4 regions of the Bradyrhizobium sp. USDA 3240 genome follow, and region 1 is predicted to be linked to each of the others. Evidence: riboswitches for the same ligand, from Rfam matches in the RefSeq annotation. Region 1 holds a riboswitch; each other region holds the start of a gene.

Region 1 (4,587 bases):
CGAGATCCATCAGATAGATGCTGGTCTGGACCTGAAACAAGTTGGTCTTGACCCGGAAGCCGCCCTCGACGTCCTGCGACGTCTGGGTCTTGAGCTGGAAGTTCTGCGGGATCGGGGCGAAGGTCAGCGGGTCGAATGACGGACCCGATGCGACGCGCTCGTCGACATCGGGTGTGCGGAATGCGCGCGCGGCGCGGCCGAACACCGAGAAGGTGTCGGTGAAGCGATGCTCGGCGCCGACATGCAGCGCGTATTGGGTCTCGTTGCTGTCGAGCGGCGCCGCCTGCGTGTCGAACGCAAACGGTGCGTTCGGATCGTAGCGATCGCGTGCCGAGACGCTGGTATTCTGGACGCGCGCCCCGTAGGAGAAGTCGGTCGTCGGCAATAGGCCCAGCGTGTGCTGCCAGTAGCCGGCTACGGTCTGCTGCTCGATATTGTAGATGTGGGTGGGATCGACGCCCTGATAGGCGCCGCGTGCTTCGCGGAACGTCGAATCGTAGTAGTCGATACCGGTCAGGATCGTCGACGGCATGCCCAGCATCACGTTCTTGACGCTGAGCCGCGGCGTGATCGACCAGGTCTGTAGCGCGGCGTCATTGTAGGTCGAGGCGAAGCTGATGGTCGGCACGGTGCCGAAGAAGCCGCTTTGCGTCTCGCGCTGCCGCCAGCCGCCGTCGACGATGAGGTCGACGCCATTCATCAGCGTCTTGGTAAAGCCGGTGGTGACGCTGGCGGTCTGCTGGTTGGCATAGTCGAAGGGCGTCGCCGCGCCGCGGCGATCGGTGAGCAGTTCGTTGACGCCGATCGACGGATCGACCAGCCGTCCGCCGGGCAGGCCGAGCTTCTGGTCGCTGCCGGTGACGGTGAGGAAGGCGGTGAGATCGGACGTGGTATAATTGACGTTGCCGACGGCGTTGCGCTGGTCGAGCGCGTTATTGACACGGTAGCCGTCGGACTTGATGCCGTTGCCGTAGAACGAGGTCGACCATGGGCCGGAATTGAGCGCCGCGGACACCGCGGCCATGCGGGTGCTGAACGAGCCGAAGCCGCCTTCGGCGCGTATCGTCGCCGGCGGACCGCCGGCGCCGGTCTTGGTAATGATGTTGACCACGCCACCCACCGCGTTGTCGCCATAGAGCACCGCACCGCTGTTGCCGCGCGTGATCTCGATGCGCGCGATCGAATCGAGCGGAATCGTCGTGAGATCGAAGCCGGCCTTGTCGACGTCGTTGAGGCGTCGGCCGTTGAGCAGGAACAAGGTGTTGTCGGAGGCGAATGCGCCGAAGCCGCGCAGGTCGACCGAGGTCTTGGCGCCGTTCGGCCCGCCGTAAAGCGTTTGCAGCTGGACGCCCGGCACCTGCGCGAGAATCTCGGGCAGCGACTGCACCGGCGAATGCGCGATGTCGTCGGCCGTGATCACGGTCGAGGAGGAGCCGACAATGCCCGCGAACTGCCGGCCGCCGCCGGTGCCGCCCGTTCCGTTGGCGGTGCCGGTCCCCGTCGTGTTCGATCCTGCTCCGCTGCCCACATTGTTGCCTTGGGCGGTGCCCGGCGCCAGGCGACGCGGCGCCGGCGCTTCGTCGGCGGCCGGCTTGGCGCGCGTGAAATTCTGGTCGCTTGGCTTGGTGATTTCGACGGCCGGTAGCTGATCGGGCGAGGGTGCCTGCTGTGCCCGTGCGGTCGAGAGAACGATTGCCGGCGCGATCATCGTCGACGCGAGCAGAAGCGCGCGGCGCCGGAAGGACGAGTTGGAGAACATCTAGGTGAGACCTCGGTAACGTCAGTGGCACGTCACCGCGAAACCAGTCTCACCATGCGCTCTCGCATCAGGTGAAGCTCATGCCTGTACTCCCCGACCGGCATCTTCGCGTGTGACCACGGCTGACGGCAGGTCTCCTGGCTCGCGGGTCGTTACCCTTCGTCGCCTTCCCAGGACCGAGATTCCCAGTGGCCTGTGACGAAGGATTCACCGCATACAGTTGCGGGGGCAGCCGCGGCATTGGGGAAGTTTCCCCGCACCGCATTCCCTTTTCATCTCATGAAAGAACCGTCATGTTCATCTAGGGTTCGGCCCGGCAGCAATGTCAACCCGGCGGACGTCGGGCAGCGGTCGCACGGCTACGGTTTTTGGCGGGTGTCGCTTGCCTGCCACGGCGATCGCTGTAAGAGCATGGATCCAATGAGCGTGCAGGATTTTACCTTGGCGGCCGAGGTCGCGGCGCGGCGCCGGTGGGGCGCCATCGCGGCGCTGCTCGCGCTCGTGGTCCTGCTGCTGGTGCTCTCGCTCGGCATCGGGCCGGTGCGGCTGTCGCCGCTTGCGGTGATCGAGGCGCTGTTCGGCGGCGGCAGCGACGTGGCGCAGGTGATCGTGCGCGAGATCCGGTTGCCGCGCACCATTCTGGCGTTCGCGATCGGCGGTATTCTCGGGCTATCAGGCGCGGCGCTGCAGGGCCTGCTGCGCAATCCGCTGGCCTCGCCGTCGCTGTTCGGCGCGCCGCAATCGGCGGCATTCGGCGCGGTGCTGGTGATCGCGCTCGGCCTCGCCGATGTGCGGTCCTACGCGCTGCCGGTGGTGGCGATCATCGCCGCGTTTGGCTCGGTGTTCGCGCTGCTCGCAATCGCCGGCCGCAATGCCGGGCTGCTGATCCTGATCCTCGCCGGGCTTGCGATCTCGAGCTTTGCGGGAGCTGCAACCGCGCTGGTGATGAACCTCTCCAGCAATCCGTTCGTGGTGCTGGAGATCGCATTCTGGCTGCTCGGCTCGCTGGAGGACCGCAGCTTCCAGCACGTGGCGCTGGCGCTGCCCTTCATCGTCGTGGGTGCGGTCATCCTGCTCAGCCAGGCGAACGTGTTCCGCGCGCTGACGCTCGGCGAGGAGGCGGCGCAGAGCCTCGGCGTCGATGTCGGGCGGCTAAGGTTGCTCGTGATCACGGGCGTTGCGCTCGGCGTCGGCGGTGCGGTCGCCGTCACGGGCACGATCGGCTTCATCGGTCTCGTCGCACCGCACCTGATGCGCCCCCTGATCGGTCACGATCCGGCACGGCTGCTGGTGCCGAGCGCGCTCACCGGTTCGGCGCTGCTGCTCGCCGCCGATATCGCGGTGCGCATCATCCCCTCGAGCTCGGACATCAAGGTCGGCGTGCTGACCTCAATCATCGGCGTGCCGTTCTTCCTGTATCTGATCATGCGCGAACGCCGCGCGCTCGGCGGAGGCGTGGCATGACGCTGCTCGCCGCCACTGCGCTCAATACCTCGCTCGGCAGCCGCAAGGTGCTGCACGATGTTTCGCTGTCGCTGGAGGCCGGCCATCTGGTCGCGCTGGTTGGCCCCAACGGCGCCGGCAAGACCACGCTGCTGCGCGCGCTCGCTGGACTAATTCCATCCGATGGCGACATCAGGATCGGCGGCGACGCGCTGGCGTCGCTGCCGCTCCGCGAACGGGCGAAACGTTTCGCCTATTTGCCGCAGGGGCACATGGTGCATTGGCCGCTGCCGGCGCGCGATATCGTCGCGCTCGGCCGTTATCCGCATGGCGCGACCGATCCGGCGCGGCTGTCGCAAAAGGATATCGAGGCGGTGCTGCGGGCGATGCAGGCGGTCGACGTCACCGAATTCGGCGACCGCCGCGTCACCGAGCTGTCCGGGGGCGAGCGCAGCCGCGTCGCGCTGGCCCGGGTGCTGGCGGTCGAAGCGCCGGTGATTCTCGCCGACGAGCCGACCGCTTCGCTCGATCCGCGCCACCAGATCGACGTGATGCAGAAGCTGCGCAACGTCGCAGACGCCGGCGTGCTGGTGATCGTGGTGACGCACGATCTCGGGCTCGCCGCGCGCTTTGCCGATCATGTGCTAGTGCTGTCCGAGGGACGGCTGGCGGCACAGGGCACGTCGGGCGACGCGTTGTCGGAGAGCGTTCTGGCTAGCGTGTTCCGGGTCCGCGCCTATCGCGCCGAATTTCAGCGCGAGGCCGTCATCGTGCCGTGGGCGGATGTGTGATGGGTGGGCGGCGTCTCGCAGTTTTGGCCGCGGCGGCATGGATGATGTCGTGTGCCGCCGCCTTGGCGGCCGGACCGAGCATCATCTCGATGAATGTGTGCAGCGACCAGCTCGTGCTGTCGCTGGCCGATCCGGACCAGATCCTCGGGCTGAGCCGCTTTTCGCGCGATGCCTGGCAATCCTGGGCCGCCGAGAAAGCGCGAAACTATCCGCGCCTGTCGGGCGGGGCTGAGGACGTGTTGTTGCTCAAGCCCGACCTTGTCGTGGTCAGCCTGTTCGACAAGCGCGCGACGCGCGATCTCTTGAAGGCCAATGGGCTGCACCTCGTCGAGTTCACAGTGCCGCGCACGCTGGGCGAGGTGAGGGACCAGATCCGCGCGATGGGTGACGTGGTGCAGCATCCCGATCGTGCGCAGGCCGAGATCGCACGGCTCGATGCGGCCGTCGCGCGAGCGCGGGCGGTGGCGAGTGTTCATCACTATCGCGTGCTGCCGCTGGAGCGCCGCGGCTTTGTGTCGGGCGACAGCAGCCTGATCAGCTCGCTGCTGGCGGCAACCGGCCTGATCAACGCGGCCGGCGAGCTCGGGCTCGGCG
Region 2 (4,587 bases), 2.5 Mb from region 1:
GCCCGCGAACAGGCGACCGTCGACCTCCGGCAACACCACATGCATCGCGAGATCGCCGGGCGACAGACCGCGCAGCGACAAGTCCCAATCCTCCCGCCGCGCCGTCGACAGCGCGACTTGGAACACCGGACACGATGCGGCATCGAACGGCGTCGTGCCGTCGTCGCCGGCCGCGGAGAACGCAGTCAGATTGACGATGGCCGCCGGCGGGCATTGCGCGAACTGAGCGCGCAGCCAGTCGGTCACGCCCGCCGCCTTCAGCGAGGTGACGAACACGCCGTGGGCATCAAAGCCCTCCGCGCGCAACGCATCGATCAGCGCATCGACCGGCGCGGTGTCGCCGGCCGCCAGATAGGAGCGATAGAAGGTCACCAGCACAAGCGGCCGGCCATTCGATGCCGGCAGTGCCGCGACGGCGCCGCGCCGCGAATCGTAGACGCCGATCTCGGGAAGATCGATCTCGCCGACGACCGGCCCGGCATAAAGGCCGGACGCCAGCGCCAGTTGCGCGATCACGGCCTGCGCGGCAACGGGGCCGCCCTTGTCGCACAGCAACTTCAGGCGGCGCAGCGTCGAGACCGGCAAGGTCGAGAATTCATCCAGCCGCAAATCGTCGCGGCCATCCGCCGGCAGCACGACCAGGGCGATGCCGCGCTCCTTCGCCAGCCGATGCACCGCGGCCAGGCCATATGACCAATAGGGTTCGCCGCCGATCAGCCGGACCAGGATGCCGCGCGCCTGCGACAGTGTGCGCTCGATATAGGTATCGACCGACAGCGGATGGCGCAGCTCCGCGAGATTGGCGAGCCGCAGCGACGGCAGCGCGGCGCGGCCCCGCCGCCAGCCGGCCGCGAACGCGGCGAGATCGCTGTCGGAAAACGACAAGACCACGAGATCGGCCGGATCCTGGCCGAGGTCCCTTGGTGTCGCGGTCTCCTCAAGGCCGCGGCTCTCGCGGAAGACGACGTGCATCAGACACCTAGTCGCGCCCTGATCGCAGCTTCATCGATATCGCCGTGTTCTCCGATCACGACGAGCTTCGACTGCCGCGGCCGCGCACCCCATGGCATGTCGAACTGATGCCTGACCCGCTCGCCGACCGATTGCACCAGCAACCGCATCGGCTTGCCTTCGACGGCGATGTAGCCCTTGGCGCGCAGCACGTTCTGCTCGCGCGCCAGCCCCTTGATCGACGCGATCAGCGCATCGACATCCCCGATCTCCGGAAGGTCGATCACCACGGAATTGAAGTCGTTGTGCTCGTGCTCGTCCTCACCGTCATGGTGGGACGGCCGGGACGCGAGGTCATCCTCTGCCGCCGCCTCAAGACCGAGGATCACGCGGGCATCGATCGCGCCGTCGACGATGGGCAACATCGGCACCTCGCGCGGCATCTCGGCCGCGATCAGCTCTTTGGCCGCTTTGATCCCCTCGGCTCCGGCGAGATCGGCCTTGGTCAGCAGCACGATATCAGCGCAGGCGATCTGGTCCTCGAACACTTCCGACAGCGGCGTCTCGTGATCGAGATTGTCGTCGGCCGCGCGCTGCGCATCCACCGCGGCCGGGTCAGGCGCAAACCGGCCCGCCGCAACGGCCTCCGCATCGGCCAGCGCGATCACGCCATCGACCGTGATCCGCGAACGGATCTCCGGCCAGTCGAATGCCTTCAGCAGCGGCTTCGGCAGCGCGAGGCCGGACGTCTCGATCACGATATGATCGGGCCTCACAGGGCGCGCGAGCAACTGCTCCATCGCCGGGATGAAATCGTCGGCGACGGTGCAGCAGATGCAGCCATTGGCGAGCTCGACGATGTTCTCGGTCGGACAATTAGCATCGGCGCACGACTTCAGGATGTCGCCGTCGACGCCTTCGCTGCCGAATTCGTTCACCAGCACCGCGAGCTTCTTGCCGTTGGCATTGCGGATCAGATGCTGGATCAGCGTCGTCTTGCCGGACCCGAGAAAGCCGGTCACGACGGTGACCGGAACCTTGGCGAGCGTGGTCATTCTGCGGCCTCCGGCACGACGGCGATGGGTGGAATGCGGGCAAGCGATTGCTTGCGGAAGATTTCGGGACGGCTGCGCCACGGCACGATGCCGTCAGGCGCCGACGCATAGGCGGTGGCTCCTGCGATCACATCCTTGGCATGATCAGCGGACAGGCGGCCATAGACATAGGACCACCGCCCCGGCGCGCTGAGCGCGACCGAGCAGCCCTGGCTGCAGGCCGACAGGCATTCGACGGGAACCAGATTGACGTCATCGGGCACGCCGGCCTCAACAAGCGCGGCATGCAGGCGCGCACCGGGCGCGGTCTCACCTTCCGCGAGCGTCTGGCCCGCGCGACAGGTGATGCAGACATGAAGTGTAACGCTCATCGCCCTTCCTGGATTGACTGCGGGAAGCGATGAGGCACACGAACCTGACGTGAACAGGTTCGTTCCCCGTCGCGGAACACCCCGTCCGCCGGTCTCAAACACATCGCGTCGGCAGGTCTCCCGGCTTGCGGAGTAGGATTTCTCCCTTGATGCCCACCTTCCCGACTCCATCAGGGAATCAGTGGCTTGGGCATCTCTCCGGTCACGGTCGCGGGGGCGGCTGCGCTTTGGGCAAACCCAGCGGTCTGAGCCCTATCGCATTCCCTCTTCGCCTGTCGTAGGACAGGAACCAACGCGGGGGCACCATTCGTCCTAGCCCCGCACTTGTCAAGCCGAAGGAACGTGATGATTTCTGATGGAAACGACGCTGAGGACGGCGCCGTCGGCACCGACCCCTCGCTGGATGCGCGCCACGCGGCCAAGATGGCGAAAAAGAAGGTCGCCCGCGACAAGATCATGGCGACCAAGAGTGGTGAAAAGGGCCTGGTCATCGTTCATACCGGCGCCGGCAAAGGAAAATCCTCCTCCGCCTTCGGCATGATCGTGCGCTGTGTGGCGCACGGCTTTCCCTGCGCCGTGGTGCAATTCATCAAGGGCGCCTGGGATACCGGCGAGCGCCGCCTGCTTACCGGACATTTCGGCGATCTCTGCCAATTCCACGCCATGGGCGAAGGTTTCACCTGGGAGACGCAGGATCGCGCCCGCGACATCGCGGCAGCGCAGGCCGGCTGGGAAAAAGCCAAGCAGCTGATCGCGGATCCGAGCCTGCGCATGGTCGTGCTCGACGAGATCAACATCGCGCTTCGCTACGATTATCTGGCGATCGCCGATGTCGTCGACTTTCTGACGACGTCGAAGCCGCCGATGACGCATGTCGTGCTCACCGGACGCAACGCCAAGGACGAATTGATCGAAATCGCCGATCTCGTCACCGAGATGACGCTGGTGAAGCACCCCTTCCGCTCCGGCATCAAGGCGCAGCCGGGCGTCGAGTTCTGATGCGATAATCAATCATGGCGCGCGCATTGATGATCCAGGGAGCCGGCTCGGACGTGGGCAAATCGCTCATCGTCGCAGGCCTCGCGCGTGCAGCCAAACGGCGCGGCCTGCGCGTGCTGCCGTTCAAGCCGCAGAACATGTCCAACAATGCCGCCGTGACCGTCGACGGCGGCGAGATCGGGCGTGCGCAGGCACTGCAGGCGCTCGCCGCCGGCGTCGAGCCGCACACCGACATGAACCCGGTGCTGCTGAAGCCGGAAACCGACGTCGGCGCCCAGGTCATCGTGCACGGCAAGCGGATCGCGACCGCCCGCGCACGCGAATATGCCGGCATGAAGCCGTCGCTGATGGGCGCAGTGCTGGAGAGTTTTGGGCGCCTGAAGGCGCGCGCCGACCTCGTGCTGGTCGAGGGCGCCGGCAGCCCCGCCGAGGTCAATCTGCGCAAGTCCGATATCGCCAATATGGGCTTTGCGCGCAGGGCCGACGTGCCCGTGGTGCTGGTCGGCGACATCGACCGCGGCGGCGTGATCGCGCAACTCGTCGGCATCAAGACGGTGATCGACCCTGAAGATGCCGCGATGATCCAGGGTTTTGTCATCAACAAATTCCGCGGCGATCCGACGCTATTCGACGACGGCTACCGCCTGATCGAAGCCCGCACCGCGTGGCGCGGCTTTGGCGTGCTGCCCTGGTTCGCCCGTGCCGGCGAGCTTCCGGCTGAAGACGCGCTCGGGCTCGGCGAGGCACGCAAGCCCGGTCAGTGCAGAATCGCGTTTCTTGCGCTGTCGCGGATCGCCAATTTCGACGACCTCGATCCGCTGAAGCTCGAACCGGGGGTCGATCTGGTGATGGTGCGTCCGGGCGAAGCCATCCCGGGCGATGCGAAGCTCGTCATCCTGCCCGGCTCGAAATCGACCCGCGGCGACCTCGCCTTCCTGCGCGCGCAAGGCTGGGACATCGATCTGCTGGCGCATCATCGCCGCGGCGGCCACATCCTCGGCCTGTGCGGCGGATATCAGATGCTGGGGCAAACCGTCGCCGACCCTGATGGGATCGAGGGTCCCGCCGGCGAAACGCCCGGGCTCGGGCTTCTCGATGTCACCACCACCATGACCGAACAGAAGACACTGACCCGCGTCAGCGCGGTGCATGCTGCGACCGGTCAACCGATCAGCGCCTACGAAATCCACATCGGGCGCACCGATGGCCCG
Region 3 (4,587 bases), 1.6 Mb from region 1:
CGGATCGGCGCGATGACCGGCTCGAATTCGGAAAGCTCGCTGGAATCGTTCGGCGCAGCGATGCGCGATCGCCGCTGGATCGAGAACGTGGCGACCGAGGGCGAGGTCGGCGGTATCCTCGCGCGCCTTGCCAACGCCCTGAATGAGGGTGGCATCGGCATCGGTATTCTCAACGCCTATGCGCCGGGCGCCGGCGTGCAGGAACTGACTGCGGTGTGCCAGCTCGCGGCCAATCATGCGGTGCCGACCTTCACCCATGTCGCCTACATGTCCCGCATCGATCCCGAGAGCGCGGCCGAGGCCTATATCCGCCTGATCGGCTATGCCGGCGCGACCGGCGCGCACATGCACATCTGTCACTTCAACTCGTCGAGCAAGACGGACATCGAGCGCTGTGTGGCGCTGATCGCCAAGGCGCAGGCGCAGGGCCTGCCGATCACGGTGGAGGCCTATCCCTACGGCACCGGCTCCACCGTGCTGGCGGCGACCTTCTTCAGCGATCCCCAGTTCGAGGAGCGCAACGGCCTCGGCTATGATTCGGTGCAGCGCGTGACCGACGGTCACCGCTTCGGCAGCCGCGAGGAGTTGCTGGCCGCGCAGGCCGCGGAACCCTCGACGCTGGTGCTGTGGCATGTGCTCGATATCGAGAACAATCAGCATCATCGCGACCTGCTCGACATGGCGGTGCTGTATCCGGGCGGTGCGATCGCGTCCGACGCGATGCCGTGGACGCTGTCGGATGGCCGCCCCTACACCGGCGACGCCTGGCCGCTGCCTGACGATGCCACCTCGCATCCGCGTTCGGCCGGCTGCTTCACCCGCTTCATCCGCGAATGGGTGCGCGAGCGTCGGAAGGTGTCGCTGCTCGAGGGCATCCGCAAATGCGCGCTGATCCCGGCGGAAATCCTGTCCGCGAGCACGCCGGCAATGCGTGCCAAGGGCAGGCTGCAGGCGGGCGCCGACGCTGACGTCGTGGTGTTCGACTTCGAGACGCTCAGCGATCGCGCGACCTTCTCCGCGATGAACCGCCCGGCGGAAGGCGTGCGGCATCTCGTGGTCAGCGGCCAGCCGCTGATCAACGATGGGGTGCTTGACGTCGCCGCACGGCCGGGCCGGCCGGTGCGCCGGCCGATTGCCGGAGGCTGAGATGCCGGTCCCGATCCTGCTGGTCGCGGGTTTTCTCGGGGCGGGCAAGACCACGGTCGTCAACCATCTGCTGGCGCATGCGCAAGGGCGGCGCATCGCTGCGGTGGTCAATGATTTCGGCGCGATCAATATCGACGCGGAGCTGATCGCCGGCGCCAGCGACGGCGTGGTCAGCCTGAGCAATGGCTGCATCTGCTGCACGCTGGAAGGCGATCTGCTGCGCACGCTCGCAACCCTGCTGCGGCGTGATCCGCGTCCCGAATTCATCGTGATCGAGACCAGCGGGATCGCCGATTCTGCCGACATCGTGCGCAACCTGATGGATCCCGTGATCTGGAAGGAGGCGCCGCTAGAGGCGGTGCTGTGCGTGGTCGACGCGACGCAGCCTGCGGCGATGCTGAACGATGCGCTGCTGCGCTCGCAGCTGCGGGCGGCCGATGTGGTGGCGCTGAGCAAGGTCGATCTGGCCGATGCAGCCGCGTGCACAGCGATCCGCGATGCGGTGCGGGCGGTGCGTCCGGCGGCCGTGGTGGTCGATGCGCTGCATGGCGAGGTGCCGGCCGCGCTGCTGTTTCCGGCCGACCTCGATCAGGTGCCGGCGCCGCGCGAGACCGCGCCGCGACGGCCGGTATCCGACCGGTTCGAGACGCTGAGCTGGACCTCTGAATGGCCGGTGCGGTTGCCGCGCTTGCAGCAGGCGATCGGCAAACTGGCGCCGAAGCTGGCGCGGGCGAAGGGATTGTTCGAGACGGTGGAGCAGCCCGGACGGCTGACGGTATTTCAACTCGCCGGCGGACGCGCGACGCTGGCTGCCGGCGGCGTGCCGGCACCGGGCGTGCCGCGCACGCGAATCGTGTTCATCGCCGAAATGGGCGCGCTGTCGCGGGCCGAGATCGATGAGGTGATGCAGGGATGCGTCGAAGCCGAGTGATGCGAAGCTAGTTTCCCGTCACCCTGAGGAGCGCGAAGCGCGTCTCGAAGGGTCGACGGCCCGGCTGGTGGCCGTGCATCCTTCGAGGCTCGCTCCGCTCGCACCTCAGGATGACGGGGATAAGAAGTACCCGCGTCAGCCGCCGATGCCGCTGTGTCATCGCCGCAGCACCACCGCGCAAAGCATGTGTGCGACAATCGCGTCGAATTGACAGCCCATCCCGCACCACCTATCGTTTCTCTCGACGGTTCCCTTCGGGGATCAAAAGGGAATGCGGTGCGAGGGTAACCCCAATGCCGCAGCTGTCCCCGCAACTGTAAACGGCGAGCCTTTCGTCAATTTGCCACTGGGCCTTTCAGGCCCGGGAAGGCGTCGACAGGCGATGACCCGTGAGCCAGGAGACCTGCCGTCAGTCGTGGTCACACGCGAGCACATCGGGCGGGGGCGTCCTGGTGGGATCGGAGCATTGCCTTTCGGGCACTGCGCCACTCCGCGTTCGCGGTGACGTGCCACGTTACCGCGAGTCTTTTCATGTCTCCGTCCTCTCCCGCCGCGCGCCGTTGGCGCCTCGGTCTCGTTTGCTCCCTGTCATCGCTGCTGCTGCCCGCCGAGGGTTCGGCACAAACACCTCCACCCACGACGCTCGATCCGATCGAGGTCGCCCCCGCGACATCCGCAAGGCCCAAGCCTGCGGCACGAAGCAGCAATCCTGCCGCCGCATCGCGGTCACGCGCGAGACCTGCAACGGCGGCGGCAGCCGCTGGCGCGCCACATGCTGCGGTGTCAGGCGCTTCCGGATCGGCGTCGCCGACGCTCAACGCCACCACGCAGGGCGGCACCGGCAGCCGTCTCAATTTGACGCCGCTGCAGACGCCGGCCAGCGTCGAGATCATCACGGCGCAGACCATCGCCGAACGCGGCCAGCATAATGTGCTCGACGCCGTCACCCAGAATGCGGCTGGGTTCATCGCAACGCCGGCGCCCGGCAATGGCGGCCTGTCGTTCAGCACCCGTGGCTTTGCCGGCAGCAACTCGGTGATGACGCTGTACGACGGGACGCGCTTCTACGTCGGCTCCGGCACCCTGACGTTCCCCTACGACACCTGGTCGACGCAACGCATCGAGGTGCTGCGCGGCCCGGCCTCCGTGCTGTACGGCGAAGGCGCGATTGGCGGCGTCATCAACGTCGTTCCGAAGAAGCCGCAGGGCACGCCCTATAACGAGGCCGAGGTCTCGCTCGACAGCAACATGACGCGACGGCTGTCGGTGGACAGCACCGGGCCGATCAATCCCAATGTGTCGTACCGCATCAACGCCACCGGCAACATGTCGGACGGCTGGGTCGATCGCGACAAGACCTCGAATGCAGTGGTCTCCGCCGCCGTGCGCGTGCAGGCATCGGAAAATCTCGCCTTTACGCTCTCCGAAGACTATGGCGACCGCAGTCCGTCGCGCTATTTCGGCACGCCGCTGATCAACGGCCAGATCCAGGACGCGCTGCGTTTCAAGAACTACAACGCATCGGACAGCGCGATCCGCTACCAGGACAGCTGGACCCAGTTCAAGACCGAGTGGGATGTCGCCGACGGCATCAAGGTCAACAACACGCTGTATTATCTGAACAGCGAGCGGCACTGGCGCGATATCGAAAACTACACTTTCAACCCCAAGACGCAGCTGATCGATCGCACGAGCTATCTTGAGATATTCCACGATCAGAAGCAGGTCGGCAACCGCATGGATGCGACCTTCAGCGGCCACATCTTCGGCCTCGAGAACCGGTTCGTGACCGGTTTCGACGTCAATCACATCGAGTTCTTCCATACCAACAACTCAAGCGTTCCGTCCATTCCCACGAACTCCTCGGTCGCTCCCTATGTGTTTGATCCCGGGTCGTTCTTTGTGACCAAGTCTCCGACCACGCCGGGCTTCAATGCAAACGTCAATCAATACGCGCTGTTCGCCGAAGATCGGCTATCGCTGACCGATCAGTTGTCGCTCGTCACTGGCGTCAGGTACGATCGCCCTGAGGTCGACCGTACTGACTACAAGACACCGACGAACAGCTTCGAAACCACGCTGTCGGGCACGAGCTGGCGCACCGGCATCGTGTATGAGCCGATCAAGAACCTCGCGTTCTATGGCCAGTATGCGGTCGGCGTCGATCCGGTCGGCAACATCATCTCGCTGTCGGCCTCGCAAAAGACGTTTCAGCTGTCCACCGGCAAGCAGACCGAGTTCGGGGTCAAGCAATCGTTCCTGGGCGGCCGCGGCGAATGGACGCTGGCCGGCTATCAGATCGTCAAGAACAACCTGCTGGTTGCCGATCCCAGCACTCCCGGCGCTTCGCTGCAGATCGGTCAGCAATCATCCCGCGGAGTAGAGGCAACGGTCGGCCTGGCGCTGAACGACGGCTGGCGCATCGACACCAATGTCGCGATGTTGCAGGCCAAGTATGACAACAACACCCAGTCGGTCGGCGGCAAGCTCGTCAGCTATGCCGGCAATGT
Region 4 (4,587 bases), 790 kb from region 1:
TGACCAACGACCGACCGAATCTGGCCTAACTCAAGCTGCTCATTTCATTGGTGATGATGAGGTCCTTGCGAGCGCGATTTTGATATGTCTCGGTGATTGAGCGTATTGTTTGCGGGCAGGAGAGCGCACCACGTTTTGCGGCTCGTTGCCTTCCATGGCGATCGCTCCACATCATCGCCCACCCATGCTCGACTCAGCGAGTCGTTGAGACAGTCCTCATCAGCAACAACCTTGGTGTAGTCTTCTAATCCTTGGCTATATTGGGCGCATACCAGGGCATAATTGAGTTACGATCATCCTGTGCCTTAACTGGGACTTAGATTTTCGGCGAATGTCCTCGCCGAGATCGAGCCGTCGGCCGTGCTCCCTCTGCCGATGGAAGTGGCCGCCATGCCTAACAGCGTCGCTCCTCCCAGACTCGACTTCCGCCCGGCCGCTAAACGCGGCCGGGCCTTTTGTATTCACCAAGGCTCTCCCGGGACTATCGAGATCTCCTTAAGCCGATCAGCTCGACGAAAGACCTGACCAAGGATCAATGGCCTATTGGAGCGGATGCAGCGCGCAGTTCGCGGGCCGCAGCGACCATGTTGACAAGTGCCGGGCGAACCTCCTCCCATTTGCGTGTCTTCAAGCCACAATCCGGATTGACCCAGAGCTGCGACCGCTGCAGCCGCTTCAGAGCCAAGGCCATGAGCTCCTTCATCTCGCCGGTCTCGGGAACGCGTGGGGAATGAATGTCGTACACGCCTGGCCCAATTTGGTTCGGATAGTTGTAGTTCCTGAACGCGTCGAGCAGTTCCATCTTCGATCGCGAAGTCTCAATCGAGATGACATCTGCGTCCATGGCAGCAATCGCATGGATGATGTCGTTGAATTCTGAGTAACACACGTGGGTATGAATCTGAGTTTGTTCGGCGACGCCCGATGAGCAGATGCGGAAGCAATCTCCAGCCCACTCGAGGTAAACGGTCCACTGCGCACGACGCAATGGCAAGCCTTCGCGTAGTGCAGCCTCATCGATCTGGATCACGGAAGCACCCGCATTCTCGAGATCTCTAACTTCATCTCGAATTGCGAGCGCAATCTGACGGCAGACTTCGCTTCGGGGAATATCCCCGCGAACAAACGACCAGTTCAAGATCGTTACTGGTCCGGTCAACATCGCCTTCATCGGCCTTTTGGTTAGTGACTGCGCATAGCGCCACCAGTCCACCGTGATCGGCTTCGGCCGCGAGACATCTCCAAACGGGATCGGCGGCCGGACACAGCGCGAGCCATAGGATTGCACCCAACCGTTTTTGGTAAATGCGAAGCCGGAGAGTTGCTCGCCGAAGTACTGCACCATGTCATTGCGCTCAAACTCGCCATGGACGAGCACGTCCAGACCGATGTCTTCCTGCCAACGTACGGCGCGCGCCGTCTCTTCCTTGAGGAACTTGTCGTATTGCTCGTCGCTCATCGCGCCTCGCGCATGCGCCGCCCGGGTATTACGGACCTCTGAGGTCTGAGGAAACGATCCGATGGTCGTGGTCGAGAACGCTGGAAGCCCGAAGCGCTTGCGTTGGATCTCGGCCCGACTGGCAAATGGGCTGGGCCGCCGGCGCATGGCCTGGTTGATCGCACTCAGCCGGACAACGACATTGGCATCTCGGATCTTCGGCGACGTCCCGCGGACGGCTGCGGCACACTCCGATTCCACAAGAGCTTTCGCAACATTCTGGTCGCCTGCGAGTGCCCGCGCCAAGGTCGCAAGCTCACGCATCTTCTGAACCGAGAAAGCAAGCCAGCTCTTGACGTCGGAGGCGAGCCCGGTCTCGAGTTCAACATCGACCGGCACATGAAGCAGCGAGCAGGATGGGGCGATCTGTACGCGGTCCTTACCAAGCTTCGCAATCGCGGAGGCCAGTCGCTGGCGGAACGCCGACAAATTCGATCGCCAAACATTCCGACCGTCTATGACGCCGAGCGACATGACGAGGTCACTCGCCACTCGCAATGATCTGGCTCAATAACTCTGGCGCGCGAACCAGATCGACGTGCAGCCCGGCAACAGGCAGGCGCAGGGCAGCGTCCAGATTGTCGCAGAGGCCACCGAAATAGCTTGCAACCATGATCTTGATGGCCGGCCCTTCCTGCGAGCCGGTCATAAGCATGTACCAAGGATTTTCGCGAACTCTCATCCAGATCAAGGACTAGGCAAGGTTCGTCGAATTGACCCCAATTTGCCCCGCGTTTGGCCAATTCCTTCAAAAGCTCAATATAGACCGGTATCAGGTCATCTAGCAGTGACAGTGGCTGGAACGCAGGATCGGCACTCTTGCCAAGCTTCAAGAATGTAACCGGCCCTTATCAGGACAGGGCGCGTCTGAAAGCCAAGGGCCTTGGCTTCCTCGTACTCCTCGATTGGTTTGCGAGAGGATAGTCTGAAAGTCTGCCCCGGGTGAAATTCCGGGACCATGTAATGGTAGTTGGTGTCGAACCATTTGGTCATCTCCTGCGCGGGTGCGCCATATCCACGCGACGGGTGACCGCAACTCCCATCCTGACCGTCGCATTGTGCCCCGCGTGCCATGGCGAAGTATGTCTTGAGCGAAATGGATCCGGCATTCGGCTCGTAGGCTTCTGGCATGGCACCAACCATGACACTGGTGTCGAGCACCTGGTCGTACAGTGAGAAATCGTTCGATGGGATCACGGTGACACCGAGAGACCTCTGGCGAGCCCAATTTGCGGCACGTAGGCCAGCTGCATCCTCGAGCAACTGCTGTTCGGCGATTTTTCCGGCCCAGTAAATTTCGAGCGCAACCTTGAGCTCTCGCCTTGGACCGATGCGTGGCGTTCCGAGTGTGGCAACCGGAAGAGAGAGAAGAGACATAGCGTTAACCCCATATTGGTGGCAAAGGCCATGGCGGACGCAGGCAGAAGAAGCCGCGCGAGCGACCGCTGCTTGGCGCACCACCGGGACACCCGCCGGTGGACGAAGATAGTGGCGGGGCAGGGCTCCTGGCTCGCGGCTCAGCGCTGCTATCCGGTCTTCCCGAAACCGTCAGGCTTCAGTGCCTTCGTTGGACAGCTCGCCACTCACAGTTGCGGGGACAGCGCCGGAATTGACACCGGCTTCCCTCTTAGCTCCGGCCTAATGAGACCGGAGAACCTCGACACCTTCAATTATCGGCAAAAGGGATATTCCGTCAACCTCGCGTCATGTTGCGATCTGCTAATGTGCCTAGCGGCATGCCCCCCGTTCATACTCGATGCAGAAGTCGCTCTACAATCACGGACATCGGATGACATCCCGAAAGTCCCTCCGCGTGGGCAGCGACAAATCCGAATACGCCGCCTTTGCACCGAGGACCACTTGGTCGAACAGACGGCTTTCATGCAAGCTGGCCCCGGTTCATCGCGCACGGCGCGCTGCGCTGCCTTCTCCAAGCAATCAACGATCCACCGAATAAGATAGCATACGCGGCGCGAGGTGGTTCTGTGATGCCAGCCATTTCTGGTAGGCGTCACTCGGACATTTTTTGGCGATACTGCCCAGGCAAGCATATCAACCAAACCAAGGAGACCGGCTCGCAATGAAAATGGCTGTTTGGAGTGCCCTCGGTGTCTTTGCTGTTGCCGTCTCGGCGGTCGGCCTGTTCGGGTTGATGGTAAGACCGCTCTTGAGTAACACCGCTCGACAGTTTCTCTCGAAACTATTGATCGGCTCAAGCCGAGGCTAGCACGGCTCGGCGCCTCTACCTGCTTGCGGAGGACAGGACTTGCGTCGAGGCCGCATCTTCCGGTCGATTGAAGAGCACGATATGCGCCGGCCGACACGAGCGATCGCGCATGCCAGCGAGTAAATGCCCGCCTGCTTAAAGCGTGCACTTCGGCGGCGTCTGTTCCAAACGCCCGGCGCTGATGGGCGGTTTCGTATCGTTGTGGGCCTTTGAGTGCCAAGCACATCTGCCTGGCGCTGCAACTAGAGCATTTCATTGCTTAACTGAATCGGAGGGAATTCCGGTTTTTGGCGGTTTATGATTCAAGATGCTGACTGGATTGGAGGCCAGCATCGCATGACCCGACCTCTTTCCCTGGATCTTCGCGAGCGTGTGGTGGCGTCGGTTTTAGCGGGCGAGAGCTGCCGATCTGTGGCGGAACGGTTTGGTGTTGCGGTCTCGTCGGTTGTGAAGTGGTCACAGCGGCAGCGGGCGACCGGCTCGGTTGCGCCTGGCAAGATGGGCGGTCACCGCAAGCCCGTGCTTGATCTGGATGGCGCGGACACATCCCGACCTCCCTTGGTGTCGGTATGCCGACGACGGACTGGTGCACTGCCGGACCGAGCAAGAAGCAGAGGCCATTAGGGCGGAGCTTCAGGCGAGGTTGGAGGTGTGCGGACTTCAGATGCACCCGACAAAGACGCAGATCGTCTATTGCATGGACAACAGGCGTCGGCGAACGTATCAGAGGGTCAAGTTTGACTTTCTCGGATATCAGTTCAGGCCGCGGCAGGTGGCAACGTCACAGCGGAAGGAATTCTTTTGTGGATACACCCCGGCGGTCAGTCCGACAGCTTTGAAGGCCATGCGAGCAACGATCCGA

What was found. A riboswitch is a leader RNA that binds a small molecule or an ion and turns the genes downstream of it on or off. The one in region 1 is predicted to bind cobalamin.
Region 2: it holds a riboswitch for cobalamin, as region 1 does, so the genes downstream of both, ACVIGA_RS36160 (DUF1636 family protein) here and ACVIGA_RS24375 (TonB-dependent receptor) in region 1, are expected to answer to the same signal.
Region 3: it holds a riboswitch for cobalamin, as region 1 does, so the genes downstream of both, ACVIGA_RS16755 (TonB-dependent receptor) here and ACVIGA_RS24375 (TonB-dependent receptor) in region 1, are expected to answer to the same signal.
Region 4: it holds a riboswitch for cobalamin, as region 1 does, so the genes downstream of both, metE (5-methyltetrahydropteroyltriglutamate--homocysteine S-methyltransferase) here and ACVIGA_RS24375 (TonB-dependent receptor) in region 1, are expected to answer to the same signal.

The regions. Positions count from the first base shown of each region.
Region 1 is NZ_JBSSGD010000002.1:5,032,564-5,037,150, forward strand. It holds gene ACVIGA_RS24375 (TonB-dependent receptor) at 1-1,759, opposite strand, end outside; cobalamin riboswitch at 1,870-2,067, opposite strand; gene ACVIGA_RS24380 (FecCD family ABC transporter permease) at 2,180-3,223, shown strand; gene ACVIGA_RS24385 (ABC transporter ATP-binding protein) at 3,220-3,993, shown strand; gene ACVIGA_RS24390 (ABC transporter substrate-binding protein) at 4,035-4,587, shown strand, end outside.
Region 2 is NZ_JBSSGD010000002.1:7,557,702-7,562,288, reverse strand. It holds gene cobN (cobaltochelatase subunit CobN) at 1-972, opposite strand, end outside; gene cobW (cobalamin biosynthesis protein CobW) at 972-2,006, opposite strand; gene ACVIGA_RS36160 (DUF1636 family protein) at 2,003-2,377, opposite strand; cobalamin riboswitch at 2,471-2,686, opposite strand; gene cobO (cob(I)yrinic acid a,c-diamide adenosyltransferase) at 2,723-3,376, shown strand; gene ACVIGA_RS36150 (cobyric acid synthase) at 3,391-4,587, shown strand, end outside.
Region 3 is NZ_JBSSGD010000002.1:3,390,637-3,395,223, reverse strand. It holds gene ACVIGA_RS16765 (amidohydrolase family protein) at 1-1,146, shown strand, start outside; gene ACVIGA_RS16760 (CobW family GTP-binding protein) at 1,148-2,077, shown strand; cobalamin riboswitch at 2,306-2,502, shown strand; gene ACVIGA_RS16755 (TonB-dependent receptor) at 2,609-4,587, shown strand, end outside.
Region 4 is NZ_JBSSGD010000002.1:5,822,405-5,826,991, forward strand. It holds partial or broken gene metE (5-methyltetrahydropteroyltriglutamate--homocysteine S-methyltransferase) at 533-2,875, opposite strand; cobalamin riboswitch at 2,977-3,173, opposite strand; partial or broken gene ACVIGA_RS28155 (helix-turn-helix domain-containing protein) at 4,062-4,253, shown strand; gene ACVIGA_RS28160 (group II intron maturase-specific domain-containing protein) at 4,258-4,587, shown strand, end outside.